DNA from 2 places in the Priestia sp. JSM ZJ58 genome. Region 1 is predicted to be linked to the other one. Evidence: predicted binding sites of a transcription regulator. Region 1 holds the regulator's gene; the other holds the start of a gene.
The links. The regulator LexA, encoded in region 1, represses DNA repair genes until DNA is damaged. The targets are predictions, from matches to a motif close to CGAACATATGTTCG.

Region 1 (11,075 bases):
AAGTAGAAATTGATCCTTCTTTAACAGTAGCAGAAGCGGATGATATTAAAGATCGTCTCGAAAATCGTATTTTACAGGAAAAAGGAATAACGGATGTCATTATTGAATTTGATGAAGATGATGGAATTCCTGACTGGGTGACAAGCGATTTACAGCTTCAAAAAGAATAAAAAACAAGGAAGAAAACAGTTGTTTTCTTCCTTGTTTTTTTAGCTATATACTTTTTCACGCACGTTTTGAGAATCTGTTGAAGCCGCAGAAAAGTTAATAGTTTCACGTACAACGTAAATAGGTCTATTTTTACTTTCATCGTAAATTCTTGCGATGTATTGTCCCACTAGACCTAAACCAAGTAGCTGAATACCGCTAAAGAAAGTGATAGCTACCATAATCGAAGTCCAGCCAGGCTGAATATTTTCACCTATCAGCCAAACAACAATCGAATAACTTAAAACGAGAAGTGATACAAAAACTGATAACAAGCCAATAACCATTACTAAACGTAAAGGTTTCGTTGAAAACCCAATAATTCCATCTGAAGCAAACTTGATCATCTTTTTTAAAGGATATTTTGTTTCACCAGCAAAACGCTCATCGCGCTCATATTCTACATATGTTTGCCTGAAGCCGATCCAAGACATCATTCCTCTTACGAAACGATTGCGTTCAGTCATTTTTTTGAATACGTCCGCAACTTTTCGGTCGATAATACGAAAATCTCCCGTGTCTTTTGGGATTTCAATATCGGACATATAATTTAAAAAGCGATAAAAATACTTAGCCGTTGTCAATTTAAAAAAGGTCTCTCCGCTTCGCTTCTTGCGCTTTGCGTATACAATTTCATAGCCTTGCTGCCATTTAGCAATTAATTCAGGAATCATTTCAGGCGGATCCTGTAAGTCAGCATCAATAATTACGATAGCATCACCTTGAGCATAGTCAATACCTGCTGTGACGGCAGTTTGGTGCCCGAAATTACGGGCAAAATCAATAATTTTTACGTTAGAATCCATAGCTGCTACGTCCTTTAAGATTTCAATTGTTCGGTCTGTACTGCCGTCATTGACGAAAATGAATTCATAGTTAATGTGATTTTCATGCATGACGGAAAGCAAGCGATTATAGCATTCATTAGCTACTTCTTCTTCAAAATACATAGGTACCACGATTGAAATTAGTTCTTTCATGCTTTACTACCTCCTATCGAGTGATTGTTTGTGTGCTTAAACGTCCATATTTTATTAAGAAAAAAATTAAAAAACATTCCTATACAAGTAGACAACAGTTGTCCAATTATCGGATTAGCAGGTGTATAGTGTACAAGAAGGAATAAGCAAGATGTATTAATTGCTAAAGTAATAAGGTTTACGATGAAAAATTGAGCTAACATCCATTTATGTACAGTTGCTTGAAACACCCACGATTTGTTCCAATAGTAGCTGTTTATGACGCCAATGAAATAGGATAGTACGTTAGCCAATATATAATTCATATCAAAATGAATCAGTGCTAAGTAACTGATAATAGTGAGCAGGGTATTCATTATACCTACAAATCCGAATTTCAGGAATTTTATCACGGTTGCATAATCCCTTCCATTTAATTTATCTCTTCACATTTTGCCTGGGTCTTATTTTTAGTAAACCGTACTAGTAAATAAGATAGAATCACTGAAATACCAAACCCTTCGAGCAGCATAAAGCTTGGGAAAATAAAGAATCGATAGCGAGTTTGAATTTCAATAAGCAAGTGAATAAGAACGTATCCTATGATTAGTAATAAAAACAGTGTATACGGATATTTATCCTGCTTCTTCAGGAATAAACATATAAGTCCAATAATGGAAAGAATAGTAGTTGAAACGTAAATGATTCTTTCATAACTTTGAGCAGCACTAATTAATTTCTCTTTATTAAAAGGTACATCTTCTTGAGGAGTTAATGAAATACTCCAAAATGTAGATGCATCCGTTCCTCCCCACATATTCAGGAATTTAATGTGAAAGAGATCTAAAAGTTGCTCTTTATCTGCTACTCGCTCTTTAATTACTTCTTTTTCTGCTTCAGCTCGTTTTTCTCCAATTGGCATACCCATAAAACGACTAGCATCCTCTGAAGAATAAGAACCGCTTGTTTCATAATTAAAGCCAATAACGAATTTCCATAAAGGATCTCTGTTACTTAAAGGATATTTAGAAATACCGCTCGCTACAAAAGAGTAGTTGATCAGCGCATTTGCAATAAAAAAAGTAGCCAGTACGCCTACGAGGTTTTTTCCTATTTTCTTTCGACGAGTTTTTAACTCAGCAGCATCCTTCGCTTTAATGTAAGGTTGAAGAATTTGCAAGATGAAATAAATGAAAACAGCAACGATAATAATGGGTCCCAGAGGGCGCATTAAATTTCCTAACGACAATAGAAGACCAATATAAAGCCAGCTAAACTTGTTATGAGCAAATCTTTTTATAATAAGGTAAAAAGCTGCATAAAATAAAAAAGTAGCTAAATGCTGATTGGTTAACACTGAGCTGTAGAGAATGTTCGGAATGTAGAACGCATATAGGAAAGCTGCCATTCTCCCAGCAAGTTCGTTAAATACTTTAGCGCCAATTAGATAAATAAAAATAACGGTTCCAGTAGAATAAAAAATATTTAACAATTTTAATGTAAAAATGCTATCTCCAAAACAGCGAATAACAATAGATTCATAGAATGAAAAGCCTAGCTGATATACCCATGTAGTGAAATAAACGCTTTGGTTAAATTCATAATTTCCTTTTGCGATATTACGTGCGGCATCTAACATGACAAGAAAGTCAGATTTTACAGGTGTTTGAACAGAAAGCATCCATGCTAATCGAACACCTAAGGTCAAAACAATCAGTGAAATAAAAAAAACAGTTTTGTTCATGTATCTACTTGCAATAGCTATTAGAAAAATGACAAGGAAAGTGATACATATTCCTTCAATAATAAATGAATTACTTAAAGCCAAGCCTTTTAAGTCCAATGAATTTGTCATCGCACTATAACTGCCCCATAGAGACCATGTAAGAATCATGACACATAAAAGAATCAGGCTTTTGGATAAAAATGAGTTAAGCATATTACCTCCTGCAAATTATTTCAAAGATAAGGTACAAAATTCCTACCCTATGATACCATATTTTATTATTTTGTATATATTTTTCTTATAGAGTATAATGTTAGATTGTTCTGAAATTACAACAGCGGCACAACGTGTAATAAAAGGTTCAGTGGAGTAGGCAGTGATTTAGTAATAGATAAAAGAGGTTGGGAAAAAAGGATTTTAGTCGAAGCGAAAAACGAACCATTAATCATCATGTTTGATTAGTGGTTCGTTTTTTATGGTGCACGTAGGTTTCATTTGTTTAGTTCTTTCCAGCAGTTGATTGGAGGGCAAGACGAAGACTCCTGCGGGAAAAGCGGAAGGGGTGAGACCCCGCAGGAGCGCAAGCGACGAGGAGGCTCACCGGCCGCCCGCGGAAAGCGAAGTCTTGCACGGAAATCAACTGCGATGTCACAAGCAATCCCTGCTAGCTTATTTATTTCATTTGTTTCCCTTTAGACTTGCTTGGTTTAGTTATGTCTCAATCTCTTCTTTTTTATAATGTATTTTCTGATGCGAACAGCTTTTATGTTTTAAATCGATCTTTTAATAAATTCCATAGGGAACTCACTCCGAGACTAATGCTGATCAGAATTCCTGATAAAGCTACTATTAAAGCGATATATTCAAAGATAGAAAACTGCTTCATACTATCCCAATTGATGTTTCCCTTTAGCTTGCTAATAACTAAATTCATTCCGTAAATACCGGAAAGAACGGTATAAATCGTTAAAATTAATAATAAGTAATTGTGACGCTTGGCCGCGATTTTCTCTTGATTTTGATACAAAGTACCAAGGGTTTCTTTGACTTCTTGATAAAGAGAATTGATGTGGAAGATTTTTTTAAAGAGCTCAGAAAACTCTTGACCTTCCGTGCGAGAGCTAATTTCTAAAAATAAATATTTACCTGAAAATACAGTAATAGAGCGAATTAGTCGCTCGATGCCCTCTGAATTTTTATGAAACGTGAGCTGAGAATACTCATAGGATAGTTTTAGCAACACGATTTTATAGAAAAAATGCAAAAATAAATTATAGTAATGTTGGCCAAATAGATGATTCATCAAAAGCTGATCCGTTTTAGAGTCTGTCGATTTAGAAATACACGAAAACACATGGTCTGTTATAACGTAATAGGTTTCAGGAGCCCATCTGGAATACACGTGTTTGGTATTATACGTTTTAATATACTCATGGTTGTGTGCAGAGATAAACGGTTTCCCGTCAGGCGTATAGCTATTTAGCTGCCCAGTACGAAATAAAGTTGTGGAGTTAATCTCTTGCTCTTGATTTACCGTTACATAACTTAATACAAACATCCGTTCATCGATAAAATAAGGAAGACTCCCGACGTGCTGTTCACGCGTCGCTTCTTTTTTGATGTGTTCGTTCAAAAATGGCGCGAGCTGTGAAAAAATATAATCCTGTACTTTGCTATAGCGATGATGTTCATAGGTAATGGTGGATCCATGCTCTTCAGCAAGCTTCGGTTCTAATACACGAAAATGATTCATGAATTCTAAAATGTCATCATAGGTGTAATGATTATGACTCATCTCAGTGCGAATGGTCATGACGCCAATTTCAAAAGGACATAAAAAAACATCCACAGACAGCACGTTGCTAGACACGGTGGTGGAGGAAGTTTGTAGCGTAACGGTATGGTCTATTTTTTTTGAAAATCGAAGCAAGCCTTCTTTTTCGCACGAATCAGGAAATAGAATACATTCAATGTAAGGAAGAAAATATTGATCCAAGCTATCATGAGATACGTAATACTGTTCTCCGTAGTATTCTTTTTCTACATGTTTGTTTTGAATGGAAAAAAACTCAAACATATTTGCTTCTAGTGCATGAACAAGCTGCTCTTTATTTTTTCGATCAAAGGAAAAAGGAAAAAGAAACATGTTCATTGCTTTGGTAGGCATAATAGTTTGAAATGGTTCTGTTTTCCTTGGTGTATTGGTCATAAACTACATCCTTCTTATAGTCGGTTGTATTTTTTTTGAGAGTCGAAAAAATGCAGACAGAAAGTAAAAGGTAAAACAGGCTTTATAAAAACCGCTCTACCTGCCTGTAATGATTCGACGTATCATTTATAATATGCCAATTTTTTTAGAAAACAAACGTAAAAAACCAACTAACATCATGATTAGTTGGTTTTACATACAGTGTGTGATTAGTGAATCGTGCGATATACACCAGTGACTTTTCCTAAAATCGTTACGTGGCGAAGAATAATAGGCGCCATCGTTGAATTTTCAGGCTGTAAACGAACGAAATTTTCTTCTTTAAAGAAACGTTTTACCGTTGCTTCGTTGTCCTCGGTCATAGCGACCACAATATCTCCGTTATTAGCAGTTTGCTGCTGACGTACGATTACCATATCGCCATCTAGAATACCTGCTTCAATCATACTTTCTCCCATAATTTCAAGCATAAATACATGATCATCTGGAGAAACGAATTTATCTGGAAGAGGGAAATATTCTTCCACATTTTCAACGGCTGTTATAGGAAGACCCGCTGTTACTTTACCGATAACAGGAACATTAATGACATTGCTTTTAGGGATGTTTACTTCGTCTAGTTGAAGAACTTCGATTGCTCTTGGTTTTGTTGGATCTCTGCGAATTAACCCTTTACTTTCTAAACGAGCTAAATGCCCGTGTACAGTGGAGCTAGAGGCTAATCCCACCGCTTCCCCAATCTCACGAACAGAAGGCGGATAACCTTTTAATTTTACTTCGTGCTTAATAAAATCTAGTATGTCTTGTTGACGTTTTGATAGCTTCATATTTTTCACCTCGATTTTAGCTATTCTTTAGGTGAATTATACCACGTGATGTGTCAATATACAAACATAAGTTCGAAGAATTCCATTGACAGAAACAAATGTTCTCAATAAAATAAGAACATATATTCTGATAGGGGGATCATAATATGCACCAATTCTTACATTCTATGAAACATTACGCTATTTTTTTTGCAGTTATCGCTGCACTTACATATGTATTGACGCTGGTTTTAGGAGCGGATAAAGTAGATTTAGACAAATATTCAACGGTTACTATTACAAAAGGAGATACGCTTTGGGACTTGTCCAACAAGTATCATAATCACCATCATTTGACCACCAATGAATTTGTCAAATGGGTTGAAGACGTCAATGATCTAAACTCAGACACTGCCCAGTCTTTATCTCCTGGAGATAAATTATATATTCCTGTTTTAAAAAAAGAGTTACATAATCAAGTGGCAATTGAACAGTAGTGTGTAACGGCCGTTCCTGAATATTGTTAGAAGCCGAAAAGGTCGTGATAAAAGTGGACGCCATTATTTATTGCCGTGTAAGTACGGATAAAAAAACCCAAGAAACATCTTTACAGCGCCAGCAAGAAGAATTAAAAAAGCTTGCTGATCTTCACCATCTAAACGTAAAAAAAGTCGTAATGGAAAAAGCAAGCGGATATGACGTAGACAGAGAGGGTATATTGGATGTTCTTCATACAATGAAAGAAGAAAAAATATCTGTGCTGCTCATTCAAGACGAAACGCGATTAGGCAGAGGAAATGCCCGAATTGCGCTTCTTCATGCTTTTCATAAAGAAAATGCTACGATCTATACGATTAGTCATCAAGGTCAGCTTCAGCTTTCAGAATCTGATTCGATGGTGTTAGATATTATTAGCTTAGTGGAAGAGCATCAGCGGAAATTACATAACGCTAAAATTAAAAGAGGAATGAAAAGAGCCGTAGAAAACGGTTATCGTCCGCAGCAAAATTTAAAAAATCAAGGAGTTAACTCAGGAAGAGAAAAAAAAGAAGCGCCGATTGAAGAAATTGTCCGCCTTCGTCATAACGGCTTAACCTTTGCTGAAATTTCAGTTACGCTAAAAGGTTTTGGTTATAATATTTCAAAAGCAACGGTACATCGTCGCTATCAAGAGTATCAAGAGAGTGCTCAATCTCTTGATAAAACGAAAGAGATTTAGTAAGATGACTACATGTTGCCGGAACGGTTCGGTAATTTTAATTATTGATTATAAGGAGATAGGTTTTATATGCTATCAAAAGATAAACTTGCTCGTATTAATGCTCTTTCAAAAAAGGCAAAGGCTGAAGGTCTGACAGAATCTGAAGCGAAAGAACAGCAAGAGCTACGTCAGGAATATTTAAAAGTTTTCCGACAATCTATGACAAACCACCTTCATACGATTAAAGTTGTGGACGAGGAAGGTAAAGATGTTACGCCTAAGAAGTTAAAAGAGAGCAAAAAGAAGCGTCTTCACTAAGACGTTCTAGTAAAACTAGAGGGAGAGTTCCCTCTAGTTTTTTGTATATTTTTAATAAGGCACACAAAAACTGTAAAAGTGGAAATTTTTTTGGTTCAAGTATTGTACAAATAAGCAAATCATTAGTATGATAACATATGTACATAGTTTTGAAAGGAATGAAGAGTATGACACAACGTATTGAAGATCTTTCGATTGCAACAATTCGTACTTTATCAATCGATGCGATTGAGAAAGCAAATTCAGGTCACCCAGGTATGCCAATGGGAGCTGCTCCAATGGCATATACATTGTGGACAAAATTTATGAACATCAATCCAAAGAATCCAAACTGGTTCAACCGTGACCGCTTTGTATTATCAGCAGGACACGGATCGGCACTATTATACAGCTTGCTTCATTTAGCTGGATATGACTTATCAATTGAAGACCTTAAAAACTTCCGTCAATGGGGAAGCAAAACACCAGGTCATCCAGAGTTCGGTCATACAGCAGGTGTTGATGCAACAACTGGTCCACTAGGACAAGGTATTGCAATGGCTGTTGGTAAAGCAATGGCAGAACGTCATTTAGCTGAAACATACAACAAAGAAGGTTTAGAAATTGTAGACCACTTTACGTATGGTATTTGTGGTGACGGAGACTTAATGGAAGGTGTATCTGCTGAAGCAGCTTCATTAGCGGCACACTTAAAATTAGGACGCTTAGTTGTTTTATACGATTCAAATGATATTTCTTTAGACGGAGATTTAGATCGCTCGTTCTCTGAGAACGTAGAAGATCGTTTCAAGGCTTACGGATGGCAAGTAATTCGCGTTGAAGACGGCAATGACTTGACAGCGATTGCAAACGCAATTGAAGAAGCAAAAGGCGATTTAACACGCCCAACGCTAATTGAAGTAAAAACAACAATCGGATTTGGTTCTCCAAACCACGCGGGTACTTCTGGCGTGCACGGTTCTCCATTAGGTTCCGATGAAACAAAATTAACAAAAGAAGCTTATGCATGGACATTTGAAGAAGATTTCTATGTGCCAGAAGAAGTGTATGCTCACTTCAAAGCTACAATTGCTGAAGATGGCCAAAAGAAAGAAAACGAATGGAACGATGTATTTGCACAGTATAAAGAAAAATATCCTGAACTAGGTCGTCAATTTGAACTAGCAGTAGAAGGAAAGTTACCGGAAGGCTGGGAAGAAACGCTTCCAGCATACGAAACGGGTTCAAGCTTAGCTAGCCGTGCTTCTTCTGGAGAAGTATTAAACGCAGTAGCACAAGCTGTACCTCAATTCTTCGGCGGTTCAGCTGACTTAGCTGGGTCAAATAAAACAATGATTAAAGGTTCAGAAGACTTCACTGCAGCTGATTACAGCGGACGTAATATTTGGTTCGGTGTACGTGAATTTGCAATGGGAGCTGCATTAAACGGTATGGCTCTACACGGCGGTGTAAAAGTATTCGGAGGAACATTCTTTGTATTCTCTGATTATCTTCGCCCAGCAATTCGCTTAGCAGCTTTAATGAAGCTTCCTGTAACATATGTATTCACACATGACAGTATCGCAGTTGGAGAAGACGGCCCAACACATGAGCCAATTGAACAATTGCCATCACTTCGTGCAATGCCAGGTCTTTCAGTGGTTCGTCCTGCAGATGCAAATGAAACAGCTGCTGCATGGCGCTTAGCATTAGAATCAACTGACCGCCCAACGGCGCTTGTATTGACTCGTCAAAACTTGCCAACGCTTGAAGGTACAAAAGAAAATGCATACGAAGGCGTGTCTAAAGGCGCGTACGTTGTATCTAAAGCTGGTAAAGACCAAGCGGATGCATTAATACTTGCAACAGGCTCTGAAGTAAGCCTAGCAGTAGAAGCACAAAAAGCATTAGCTGCAGAAGGCATTGATGTATCTGTAGTAAGTATGCCTGCATGGGATCGTTTCGAAGAGCAATCTGCTGAGTACAAAGAAAGTGTTATCCCTAAATCAGTGAAAAAACGTTTAGGTATTGAAATGGCTTCTACACTTGGCTGGGAACGCTATGTTGGAGACGAGGGACAAGTTCTTGGTATTAATCACTTCGGTGCATCTGCTCCTGGTGAAACAATCATGAAAGAATTTGGTTTTACAGTTGAAAATGTAGTAGCAAAAGTGAAAAGCTTGCTTAATGCATAATTCTTTTTCACAAGAAAGAGCAGACTCCTATGGTCTGCTCTTTTTTTTCGACAAAAAAACAAAGAAATTTTTTCATCGATAGACAAGCATTGCGTACACCATTCGGTATAATGGTACAAAAAAGAACGAGCCGAAAGGGAGGATGAATCGTGAGAACGTATGAAGTATATTTAATGGAGGAAGAAGTTGCATCATCCTATTTTCGAAGAGAAAAGCTCATTTATCAGCTGCTGATTGAATATAAAATGAAACGTCACTTGCAGGAAACGCATTTACAAAAACAAGTTCATTACATTACTCGCCAACTGCCCAATTCATTTATTCAACGAGAATTACTTCAGGCGTTTTCTCATTATCCTCATTTTTTTACTCATCAAGAGACGTTTGTGCTGGAATATCCTCATAAAAAAAGTCGAGCATCTATAAAATTAACGAATCGCTGTATAACAATTGAAGGAGATGGCAATGTTGATGCTGAGACAGCTTTTTTTGAAGTATTACGCAAGCTAGATCCTTGTTTTTTAGCAGTGAATTATGGAACGGATGAATACGGCTGGCTGAGGCCTGTGAAAACAAGAAAATTTGTGTAATTATTTAAGGAAATTGGAACGGAAATATTGTATAATAGCGTATGGTCTAGTACACTGTAAGTTAGACAACATGAAGGAGGAAGTAATACCATGGGAATGTATATTCTAGTTGGTGTTCTAGCATTAATTGTTGGGATAGCGCTAGGATTTTTCATTGCTCGTAAGTATATGATGAGCTATCTGAAGAAAAATCCACCAATTAATGAACAAATGTTAAAAATGATGATGATGCAAATGGGCATGAAACCATCGCAGAAAAAAATTAACCAAATGATGAAAGCAATGAACGGCCAAATTAAATAATGGTTAATTGGACAGACACTCTCTATTCAGAAGGGTGTCTTTTGTTTTATGATAGAGATAAGAAAATGGTTGTGGGGCTAGGGGGATACGATGAAAATTTTTCGAGAGTTATGGTGGTTTTTCAAACAGGAAAAAAAGTCTTACATAACGGGGATAGCGCTGCTCATTATTGTGGCAGCATTAGAACTTCTCCCGCCTAAAATTATTGGTTTAACGGTAGATGGCATTAAAGAAGGGACGCTGAATGGAAAGCGCTTAATGCAGATGGTTGGCATTTTGCTAGGAGCTGCTGTTGTGGCCTATTTCACAAGATACATATGGCGTATTATGATATTTGGTTCATCTGTTAAACTAGCCAAGCAGCTGAGAAATACCCTCTACACTCATTTTACCAGGATGAATCAGGCCTTTTATCAGCGGCGGCGAATTGGGGATATGATGGCCCATGCAACGAATGATATTCAAGCTATTCAACAAACTGCAGGTTCGGGCGTTTTGACGCTCGTGGATTCCATTGTCACAGGAGGGCTTGTTCTATGCACAATGGCCCTAACAATCAGCTGGAAATTAACGCTTATTTGC
Region 2 (11,075 bases), 840 kb from region 1:
ACAAGAATGCCAAGTAATAAAATAATAATCATAATGCCTCCGCCGATTAAGCTTCCTGTAAAAAAAGCGCGGTTCCGCTGATCAGGTTCCCCTACGTGAGCAGGGAAAACGGTCAGCAATACAATAAAAGTGAGAGACGTAATACTTGTAAAGACCAGAATAGATCTAATAATAGGCTTAACGCCTACCTCTAACAAAGGCTGTAAATTCTCATAATGAATTTGAGGGAAGATCGAAAAAACTAAGATTAAAAACGGAATAACAAACCAAGGAAAGAGAATTTCAGCACAGCGGGCAATCGTTTCAATGCCAAGACGAACGCCGACAATCACAATTCCCATAAACAAAATATGAACAGCAAGCATAGGCGTTTGAATAATAATGCGAGTTGTTAGAAATGAGCCCACGTAAAACAAAACTTGACTGCAAAAAAGAAGAGTAGAAGCGACAAATAAAAGAGAGACAAACTTTCCTAGCCACTTGCCTAAAATGGCTTCGTTTAGTTCTACAAGGGTTTTATTCGGATAAAGGCTAGAAAGTTTGATATACATCCATACAAGAAAAACGCCTACACCTACGCCTAAAATGGCTGGAATCCATGCCTCTTGTTTAGAATCAGCCGTTAAGCTTCCAGGTACGACTAAAATAGTGTCGCCTAAACTATAAAAAATCACGAGTATTCGAAACTGTGCTGCGGATAATTTTATCTGACTATGCACGTTGTTCACTTCCTTTTACTTCAACAGACTGAACAAAAAATCACTAAAAGGTTTTAATAAAAAAGCAATGCCGTCTCCAGGGTTAGGGATTTCCACACCGCCATATTTTAAACTAACAATTAAAATACTTACTGTGAACAAACTCCAAAAAATTCGCTTTTCTCTTTGACTGTTCACTTTTTTTAAATAAGGTATTTCTACTAAACAAACAGCTGCACAAAGTAAAAAAATCCCTAAAAATATAAGCATGTATCAACCTCAATTAGTAACCCTTCAAAAATAATGAAGGGATGTTAAAGACGCCTGTGTTTCAAAAATAGTATCACCCAAAATGGCTTCATTTATGAAAAGTAAGACTAAAGGCAGTGCAAAACCGTGTTATAATGACCAAGTTGAGCGTTATAATAGAGAAAAAACAGCATGATTACAAACAAGTAGATACATAACAAGGTAAGGGTGGGAGAGAGATAGATGGCAGACGAATTCAAAAAAATGCTAGATGACAAAGAAAAGGTACAGCTTATGATCGCCGCCGTTGTCATGCTCGGAGGCCTGGTCGTTTTGTTAAAAAGCGTTGCAACGGGTCAGGCAATGGGCCAAAAATGGCTAGAAAGTAAAGGGAATGTAGACACAGATCTGTATGTTGAAACGGTAAAAAGCTACATACACCTGTATCAAATTGTGGGTGGCGTGATGTTTGGAGGAGGCCTTCTCACGTTACTTCGTGCTAAGCTAAAGAAATAAAGCGGCAGCAAAATAAAAGATCATAGTCCAAAAGAAGTGTCATATCTTTTTAATAACTTAAAAAATAGTGAAAAGGAGTTATGTATGAATAATGAAGAAAATACACCGGCTTATCATCTGTTTATGATGATAGGAGCGCTTGCTATGCTGATTTTTGGTGTTGTCGGTTTCTTTATTCAGTATCCTGCTACGTTAAGTTTTGTGATGTGCATTGGCGGAAGCATCATATTTTTGCTGCATTTAGTTGAATATATGAAACCTAAAAATGAACTATAGCATCTTCAAACGAGGAAATCTAGAAGCAAAGGAAGATGAGAAATGCAGAAACATCGTACGTACGAAACGCTAGTTGATCTTTATCAAAAAAGCGCAAAAATTCATTATGAAATCGATTATCGAGATAAACAATCTGTAAAAAAAGGAAACCGAGCTGCAGAAGATATGAAAAAAATTGCGCAGCTCATTCATTTATACTATCCAGGCATGCTCTTTGAATTTTCAACACTGCTGACGAATCCTACTTATCGAATTGACCTATGGGCTGCACATCATATTTTAGAAATTATGAGCTATTCACCAATGCTTGAGGACAACGCGCTTTCCGTCATTGAACGCTACGCCGACGAAAATGATTTTACGGCTTTAGGGAATCGCATGTGGTTAGGTCAGTGGAGAGAAAAACAGCGCTAAAACCCATATAGGCAAACAAGAATAACTAAAAGGAAGATAGATATATGAGTTTACGTACATTAAAGAATGGTATAGGCGTCACCATTCGAGAAGCAGAATCAAAAGACGCAGAGAAAATGATTGCTTTTTACAATCGAGTGGGAGGAGAAAGTGATTTTCTTTCATTTGGAGAAGGGGAGTTTCTTAGACCAGTTTCAGAGTATGAAGTGTTTTTAGCTTCTGTAAAACAAGAGCAAAACTCTCTTATAGTCGTGACTGAAAAAGAAGAAGAAATCATTAGTATTGCATCCATCACCTCGTCTCAAAACCCGCGTAATAAGCATGTGGGTACCCTTGGTATCGTGGTAGAGAATGCTTATAGCGGGCTAGGGCTAGGAAGACAGCTAATGATTGAGCTGATTGAATGGGCACGTATGAATAAACAAACAAAAAAAATCGAACTTGTAACGCGAGAAGATAATCAAAGAGCTATTTCTTTATACAAACAGCTAGGGTTTCAAACAGAAGGATTAAAAGAAAAAGACACCTATATAAATGGCGTCTACTATAATACAATGCTTATGGGTCTTCACTTATAAAAAGAGGCTGAGACAAAAGTATGTTAAGTGAATGCAAATCCGAACGATGAATCGTTCGGATTTTTCCATTGTGGTGATGAACGTAGGCTTCATATAATGGATGTAGTTATATCTCAATCTCTTTTGATTTATTGTTTTTTAGCATCAGCAAATGTACTCATCGCCTCGTTCATGAATTTCGCTAATCCTTTTCCGTAGCGATCGATGTTGGCTGTAAACCGCTCATCTTGTACATACATCTCTCCAAGACCTTTAAAGGCTTCTAACGAATACGTTCCAAAGTTCTTATTTAAAAATTGATACCATTGGTCAATGGCTTTTTGAGCTTCTGTAGAGGATGGTGACAGATCACGCAGAGAAGCTAAGTGAGTGTAGATACTTTCCCATTCGTTTGACATGCGCTGCTGTTCTTCATGTGAAAAGCTTTGTACTTTTTCATTCGCTTCATCTACGCGCTGATTTCCCCAGCGCTTCCGGGCTTCTTCTTCGTATGGGTTATGCGAAAAATCCAGCCCTTTAAACCGCTCTTTTTCGTTCATTTCAATCGCTCCTTTTTCATATTGAATCGTTTTATTAATGGTTGCAATCATTTGATCGAGCCGACTGCGTTTTTCAATCAGCATGTTTTTTTGCAGTATCAACGCTTCTGTGCGATTAAATGTTGGGTCTGTTATAATCTCCTGAATTTGTTTTAAAGGGAAGCCAAGTTCTTTAAAAAATAATATTTGCTGAAGCATATCAAGATTAGCCGGTGAATAAAGCCGGTAGCCGGATTCACTGACAGCATCAGGTTTTAATAGCCCGATTTCATCATAGTGATGCAGCGTGCGGACGCTGATTCCTACTAAGTCAGCCACTTCTTTTACTTTTCTGTTCATTCTTTCATCTCCCTTCTGAAATCTACTATAAAATATAACGCAGCGTAAGGGTCAACACTAAAAAAGAAATAATTGACTTTTAGTTTATATGCATTTATAGTTAATTAGCATTAACTATTTATAACATGAAATAAATAAGCAAGCCTGGAGGAATAGATGTGACAAAAAGCAATCAGTATCTTGGGGAGATTCGTTCATCGCTTCAAGTGCTATTTGAAAAAATGCAGCCCGAAATGATGGAGAGCCTTAATGAGCATGAGATGACTCCTACGCAATTATTTGTTCTTTCTTATTTAAAGAAAGTAGGGAGCAGTAAGGTTTCTCAAATTGCAGAGCTAATGGATGTAAAACCGAGCGCCGTGACTCTTTTAGTGGATCGTCTTGAACAGCACAATTTTGTTGTAAGAGAACACAATAAAGAAGACAGAAGAGTTGTTGACATTACCTTAACGGAGTTTGGGCATCGCAAACTTGAAGACGTGCTAAATGGTCGAAAAGCCATTATGGACCGCTACCTTTTGCATCTAACAGAAGAAGAGCTTTCCATGATGGCTTCTATTACGAAAAAGCTTGCAACATCAGCTGCTTCTTATAAAGATAAGCAGCAGTAACAAAAAAGAGGAGAGACACACGATGGAAAATCAAAAAAATTCAAAGCGCACGCTTTTATTAATTGGGTTAATTATTGCGATGTTCTTTTCTGCACTTGATGGAACCATTGTCGGAACAGCTATGCCAAGAATCGTAGGAGATCTTGGTGGTTTAAGCATGATGACATGGCTGACAACAGCCTATTTATTAACGTCAACAACGGTTGTTCCGATTGCAGGAAAGCTCGCTGATTTAGTAGGACGCAGAGTAATTTATGTTACAGGACTTATTATTTTTATGGTGGCTTCTGCTTTATGCGGGATGGCAAATAACATGACAGAGCTTATTTTATTCCGTGCATTACAAGGAATTGGCGGCGGCGTTATGATGCCGATGGCAATGATTGTAATCGGCGATTTATTTACAGGAAAAGCACGAGCAAAGTTTCAAGGAGTATTCGGAGGAATTTACGGTCTTGCTTCTGTCATCGGTCCGCAAATTGGCGGATGGATTGTTGATTCACTGAACTGGAAATGGGTGTTTTACATTAACTTGCCGGTAGGGATACTCGCTACCGTTTTTATTGCGCTCGGACTTCAAGGAAAAAAACATACAGGACCTGTTAAATTCGATGTAGCTGGTATGTTCACAATGGTTATCGGAGTAGTAAGCTTGCTTCTTGCCCTGAGTTTTGGAGGAAAAGACTACGACTGGAACTCTTGGCAGATTATTAGTTTGTTTGCACTTGCTATTGCTGGGATTATAAGCTTTATTATTGTGGAAACGAAAGCTAAAGAACCAATTCTTCCGATGTATTTATTTAAGAACCGAACGTTTACGCTTTTAAACATCATAGGCTTTTTTATGAGCATTGGCATGTTCGGAGCTATTACATTTGTTCCGTTCTTTATGCAAGGAATCGTTGGAGTAAGCGCCTCAGAATCAGGTACCATTATGACACCGATGATGATTTCAATGATTGTAACAAGTATTATTGGAGGACAGCTTGTTTATAAAGTTGGAATCAAACCTCAAATCGTTACGGGTATGCTCATTATGGCAGGAGGGTTCTTCTTGTTAACAACATTAGACCTTCATACTAGCAAGCTTGTTGCCACTTCTTATATGGCCATAATCGGTTTAGGAATGGGGCTTGTGATGCCAATTTTAACGCTTGCTCTTCAAGAAAGCTTTTCAAAAGAAGAGCTCGGTGTTGTTACATCATCAAGTCAATTTTTCCGTTCAATTGGAGGAACGTTCGGTATTACCATTTTAGGAGCGATAATGAACGCCAAATCAGGTACGCTTCTTACTGACAAACTCGTTCCATATTTAAACTCATTGCCTGCTCAAGCAAGCGCTTTTGCCGACGGGTTCAAAAAAGCGATTGATACGAATCCTGAAAGTGTGCTGCAGATGCTGTTTAGTCCTGAGGCGCTAAAGAGTATTCCAGCTGCGCTTTCAGACAGCATTGTGCCTATTTTGAAGACCTCGCTAATGAGCGCATTGCACAGCGTCTTTTTCATGGGCTTAGCTTTTATTATTTTAGGAGCGGTATGCACATTGTTCTTAAGACAGATCAAGCTTTCAAATAAAAAAGCCGAAGAAAAACCAGAAGAAGGCATTGCTGAAGTAGAGCCATCACATTAAAAAAAGCGCACAAATTTGTGCGCTTTTTTTCTATATTAACTAGTTGTTTCATTAGGCTTGCGAAGAAAAGGGGATTGTTTAGACGTGTCATACGAAATTTGATCAAGCAAATACGATAAATATAAGTTCAGTTCAAACCGATCTTCCGTCACAAAATCTGTAAGCGCTTGCTTATTATCTTTCCACATAGTAATTCCTCCTTAATTTTACATACTAATGAATGGATTTAATATCAGAAAGCAAAAGGGAAACAACGGCTTCATTTTCGTCTTTTACGGATAGAATTTGCTGATGGAGATTTAAATTGTGCACGCGGCCTTTGCACGTTTGCAACGTTCCATCTTTATAGTAAGAAACAGTTATCGTCCCACTTTTCGTTAATTCTCGTAAAAACATTCAAGAAGCCTCCTTAAAAAAGATTACCTGATTAAAAGCCAGTCCTTTCATTTGAGATGAGCAAAAGGGAACGGTATGTACTGCAGGCTTCCCTTTATATTCTTCAATGTGTATGAATAGATCGAATAAAAGGTTGCTAGCTCACCTATAAACTGTCCTAAATTTCAGAATATACTGTCTTTTACGTATAGTGTTTTTTAAAAGGATTAATGTTACATTTATTATGTAACATTCTGATGAGAAAGAAAACCTTTTCTACAAAACTTCTCTAAAAATTACAAAATATTCATATTCGTGTGAAGGATGTAGAATGAGCAGATATGGAAGTAACTGCATTTACAAAAAGACGTAACGACAGCTTCAATTATTAATGATCTTAATACTATCTATCAATTATATGTATTTTACTAATTTATTCTTCTCCGATAAAATGCAGGTAGACGAATTTGATAAGAATTTTCTAATGATTTATATAATTAAATTTGATATAATCTATAGGAATAATAATGTATGAAGGGAAACATCATTGATTAATTAGACACAGGTATTACATGTTGTTGAAGATGATTCGTAAAAGCATACATATTTAAATTATATATTTTTGTGAGGTGGACAGTGTTGCAACTTAAGGTAGTAAACAGCCCTTTTAATCAAGAACAAGCAGATTTGCTTAATCGCCTTCTGCCGACATTAACAGAAGCACAAAAAATGTGGTTGAGTGGTTATTTAACAGCATCTCAATCTACGTCTGCCGAAGGAACGCCAGACGTTTCTACAGCAGCGCCTGCTCAAGCGGAGCAGACGATTTCAAAAGACGTAACGATTCTTTACGGATCACAGACAGGAAATGCTCAAGGTCTTGCTGAAAATACAGGCAAAACGCTTGAAGCAAAAGGTTTTAATGTAACTGTATCTTCTATGAATGATTTCAAACCAAATACTTTAAAGAAACTTGAAAATTTATTAATTGTTGTAAGTACACATGGAGAAGGAGAGCCGCCTGATAACGCGCTATCTTTCCACGAATTTCTTCACGGCCGTCGAGCGCCAAAGCTTGAAAATTTCCGTTTTTCTGTCTTGTCGCTTGGAGACAGCTCATACGAATTTTTCTGTCAAACAGGGAAAGAATTTGATGTGCGCTTAGCAGAACTTGGCGGTGAAAGACTGTATCCGCGCGTTGACTGTGATTTAGATTTTGAAGAGCCCGCAAATAAATGGCTTAAAGGTGTTATTGACGGATTAAGCGAAGCGAAAGGACACAGCGCTTCGGCAGCTGTTCCGGCGGAAGCTCCTGCAGGAACTTCGCCGTACTCAAGAACAAATCCTTTTAAAGCAGAAGTGCTTGAGAACTTAAACTTGAACGGCCGCGGATCAAATAAAGAAACGCGACACTTAGAACTATCTCTAGAAGGTTCAGGTTTGACGTATGAACCAGGAGACAGTTTAGGTATTTATCCTGAAAATGATCCTGAGCTTGTTGATCTTCTTCTTAACGAATTCAAGTGGGATGCAAGTGAAAGTGTAACGGTTAATAAAGAAGGAGAAACGCGTCCTCTTAGAGAAGCGCTAACCTCTAATTTTGAAATTACCGTGTTAACAAAACCGCTTTTAAAGCAAGCAGCTGAGCTTACTGGAAATGATAAATTAAAAGCGCTTGTAGAAAATCGCGAGGAATTAAAAGCATACACACAAGGCCGTGATGTAATTGACTTAGTTCGTGACTTCGGCCCATGGAACGTATCAGCACAAGAGTTTGTAGCTATTTTACGCAAAATGCCAGCGCGCCTTTATTCAATTGCAAGCAGCTTGTCAGCAAATCCTGACGAAGTTCATCTAACAATTGGAGCAGTACGTTACGAAGCGCATGGACGCGAGCGTAAAGGTGTTTGTTCAGTCCTATGTTCAGAACGTTTGCAGCCAGGTGATACGATTCCTGTATACCTTCAAAGCAATAAAAACTTTAAGCTTCCTCAAAACCAAGAAACGCCGATTATTATGGTGGGACCTGGTACAGGTGTGGCTCCGTTCCGCTCATTTATGCAAGAGCGTGAAGAAACAGGAGCAAAAGGTAAGTCATGGATGTTCTTTGGAGATCAGCACTTTGTAACAGACTTCCTTTACCAAACAGAGTGGCAAAAGTGGTTAAAAGACGGCGTGCTAACGAAAATGGACGTGGCGTTTTCACGCGATACTGAAGAAAAAGTATACGTACAAAACCGTATGCTTGAACATAGTAAAGAATTATTCCAGTGGTTAGAAGAAGGCGCATTTTTTTATGTGTGCGGAGATAAAACAAATATGGCACGCGACGTGCACAACACGCTAGTTGAAATTGTTGAAACAGAAGGCAAGATGAGCCGCGAAGAGGCGGAAGCTTACCTTGCTGAAATGAAGAAACAAAAACGTTATCAGCGTGATGTATACTGAGGATTGAAAGGAGATTTTCAACATGGTAAACAAAATTTTAAAAGCGCCCGAAGGTCCTCCAAGTGACGTTGAGCGCATAAAAGATGAAAGTAATTATTTACGCGGTACATTAGGAGAAACAATGCTAGACCGCATCAGCTCAGGTATTTCTGAAGACGATAATCGTTTGATGAAGTTCCACGGAAGCTACTTACAAGATGATCGAGATCTTCGTAATGAACGTCAAAAACAAAAGCTAGAGCCAGCTTACCAATTCATGCTTCGCGTTCGTACGCCAGGCGGTGTTTCAACACCAGAACAGTGGCTAGTGATGGATGATTTAGCACAAAAATACGGAAATGGAACGTTAAAGCTGACAACTCGTCAGGCGTTCCAAATGCACGGAATTTTAAAGTGGAACATGAAGAAAACGATTCAAGAAATTCATGCTTCTTTATTAGACACAATTGCAGCTTGCGGAGATGTAAACCGTAACGTAATGTGCAATCCGAATCCATATCAGTCAGAAGTGCACGCTGAAGTATTCGAATGGTCAAAAAAATTAAGTGATTATTTATTGCCTCGTACAAGAGCGTACCACGAACTTTGGCTAGATGAAGAGAAAGTAATTAGCACACCGGAAGTGGAAGAAGAAGTGGAACCAATGTATGGTCCGCTCTATTTGCCAAGAAAGTTCAAAATTGGCGTAGCTGTGCCACCTTCTAACGATATTGACGTGTATTCACAAGACCTTGGCTTTATTGCCATTTTAGAAGACGAAAAACTTGTTGGATTTAACGTAGCAATCGGCGGCGGTATGGGTATGACGCACGGGGATAAAGCAACTTACCCTCAGCTTGCAAAAGTGATTGGCTTCTGCCGACCTGACCAAATTCTAGAAGTAGCGGAAAAAATCATTACGATTCAACGTGATTACGGAAACCGCTCTGTGCGTAAAAACGCGCGTTTTAAATACACGGTTGATCGTCTTGGATTAGAAACGGTAAAAGAAGAGCTTGAAAACCGTCTGGGCTGGAGCTTAGACGAAGCAAAATCTTATCACTTTGATCATAACGGAGACCGCTACGGCTGGGAAAAAGGTGTGAAAGGAAAATGGCACTTTACTCTTTTTGTTCAAGGTGGACGTATTGCTGACTTTGAAGACTATAAGCTTATGACGGGTCTTCGTGAAATTGCAAAAGTTCATAGCGGTGATTTCCGTTTAACGGCCAATCAAAATTTAATTATCGCGAACGTATCCACTCAAAAGAAAAAGCAAATTAGTGACTTGATTGAACAGTATGGATTAACAGACGGCAAGCATTATTCGGCTCTTCGCCGCAGCTCATTAGCTTGCGTATCGCTTCCGACTTGCGGGCTTGCGATGGCAGAAGCTGAGCGTTATCTTCCAGTTCTTCTTGAGAAAATTGAAGCAATTGTAGATGAAAACGGTCTTCGTGATAAAGAAATCACGATTCGTATGACGGGCTGTCCTAACGGCTGTGCACGTCCTGCTTTAGGTGAAATTGCTTTTATTGGTAAAGCACCGGGTAAATACAATATGTATCTTGGAGCAGCATTTGATGGCAGCCGCTTAAGCAAAATGTATCGTGAAAATATCAGTGAAGAAGAAATTTTAAATGAACTGCGCGTCTTACTTCCTCGCTATGCAAAAGAAAGAGAAGAAGGCGAGCACTTTGGTGACTTTGTCATCCGCGCTGGAGTAATTGAAGCTGTAACAGACGGCACGAATTTCCACGCATAATACGTATGACGGGACTTTTCTAACTTACAGAAAAGTCCCTTTTTCTATTTTAGTATTCTCTAATAAATACAGCTACTCCAAATACCCCTAATCTTTCAGCAGTAATTTGTTCAAAGCCGTTGTCAAGTAAACAATGAGCTGCAGTGCGGTAGCGCTGACCTTGAGCTAATGAGCCTCCGCAAGGATTTGCGCGGCCAATTACCGTTGCTTCTACGATGGTACGAGGAGCTTGTCTATCCAAAGGATTTCGCTCCCACAGAATTGTCACCACATCCGGAGGACGCGGAATAGATACATTACCCGTGTGTTCATGCATAGCCATCACCTCCTTACCCTATAGTAAATGCAAAAAATCACAGACTGCTTGTACACACGCTGATTTTTAGTAAAAAAGGCGTTTGGCTATGCCTAACTTAACCAATTTCATAGCAATGAGGTGATGAATAGAAACGGCTGGTAGAAAAAAAGAATGCTATAATGTAAAAGAAAGGAATTTTTATCAAGGAGGGAGAAACATGCAGCAAAAACGAGTAGCGGTTATTACAGGGGGAGCAAGCGGAATTGGCAAAGAAACTGCCTTAAAGTTTGCGCAAAAAGGAGACGCCGTGGTCATTGGTGATTATGATGAAGGGAAAGGCAAAGAGACTCTTCAAAAAAT

Region 2: the regulator LexA is predicted to act here: its motif matches at 6,369-6,382, upstream of ACH6EI_RS08790 (YolD-like family protein).

The regions. Positions count from the first base shown of each region.
Region 1 is NZ_JBISEM010000001.1:800,186-811,260, forward strand. Features, by position in the region: gene ACH6EI_RS04055 (cation diffusion facilitator family transporter) at 1-170, shown strand, start outside; gene ACH6EI_RS04060 (glycosyltransferase family 2 protein) at 210-1,187, opposite strand; gene ACH6EI_RS04065 (GtrA family protein) at 1,184-1,579, opposite strand; gene ACH6EI_RS04070 (ArnT family glycosyltransferase) at 1,600-3,105, opposite strand; gene ACH6EI_RS04075 (hypothetical protein) at 3,388-3,588, shown strand; gene ACH6EI_RS04080 (magnesium transporter CorA family protein) at 3,656-5,101, opposite strand; gene lexA (transcriptional repressor LexA) at 5,311-5,928, opposite strand; gene yneA (cell division suppressor protein YneA) at 6,075-6,404, shown strand; gene ACH6EI_RS04095 (YneB family resolvase-like protein) at 6,458-7,126, shown strand; gene ACH6EI_RS04100 (DUF896 domain-containing protein) at 7,196-7,426, shown strand; gene tkt (transketolase) at 7,594-9,600, shown strand; gene sirA (sporulation inhibitor of replication protein SirA) at 9,750-10,190, shown strand; gene ACH6EI_RS04115 (YneF family protein) at 10,281-10,493, shown strand; gene ACH6EI_RS04120 (ABC transporter transmembrane domain-containing protein) at 10,584-11,075, shown strand, end outside.
Region 2 is NZ_JBISEM010000001.1:1,636,411-1,647,485, forward strand. Features, by position in the region: gene ACH6EI_RS08740 (GerAB/ArcD/ProY family transporter) at 1-719, opposite strand, end outside; gene ACH6EI_RS08745 (hypothetical protein) at 735-968, opposite strand; gene ACH6EI_RS08750 (hypothetical protein) at 1,191-1,463, shown strand; gene ACH6EI_RS08755 (hypothetical protein) at 1,548-1,739, shown strand; gene ACH6EI_RS08760 (hypothetical protein) at 1,782-2,153, shown strand; gene ACH6EI_RS08765 (GNAT family N-acetyltransferase) at 2,198-2,731, shown strand; gene ACH6EI_RS08770 (MerR family transcriptional regulator) at 2,860-3,609, opposite strand; gene ACH6EI_RS08775 (MarR family winged helix-turn-helix transcriptional regulator) at 3,768-4,220, shown strand; gene ACH6EI_RS08780 (MDR family MFS transporter) at 4,243-5,850, shown strand; gene ACH6EI_RS08785 (hypothetical protein) at 5,886-6,038, opposite strand; gene ACH6EI_RS08790 (YolD-like family protein) at 6,064-6,246, opposite strand; gene ACH6EI_RS08795 (assimilatory sulfite reductase (NADPH) flavoprotein subunit) at 6,865-8,673, shown strand; gene cysI (assimilatory sulfite reductase (NADPH) hemoprotein subunit) at 8,696-10,417, shown strand; gene ACH6EI_RS08805 (hypothetical protein) at 10,467-10,733, opposite strand; gene ACH6EI_RS08810 (SDR family NAD(P)-dependent oxidoreductase) at 10,933-11,075, shown strand, end outside.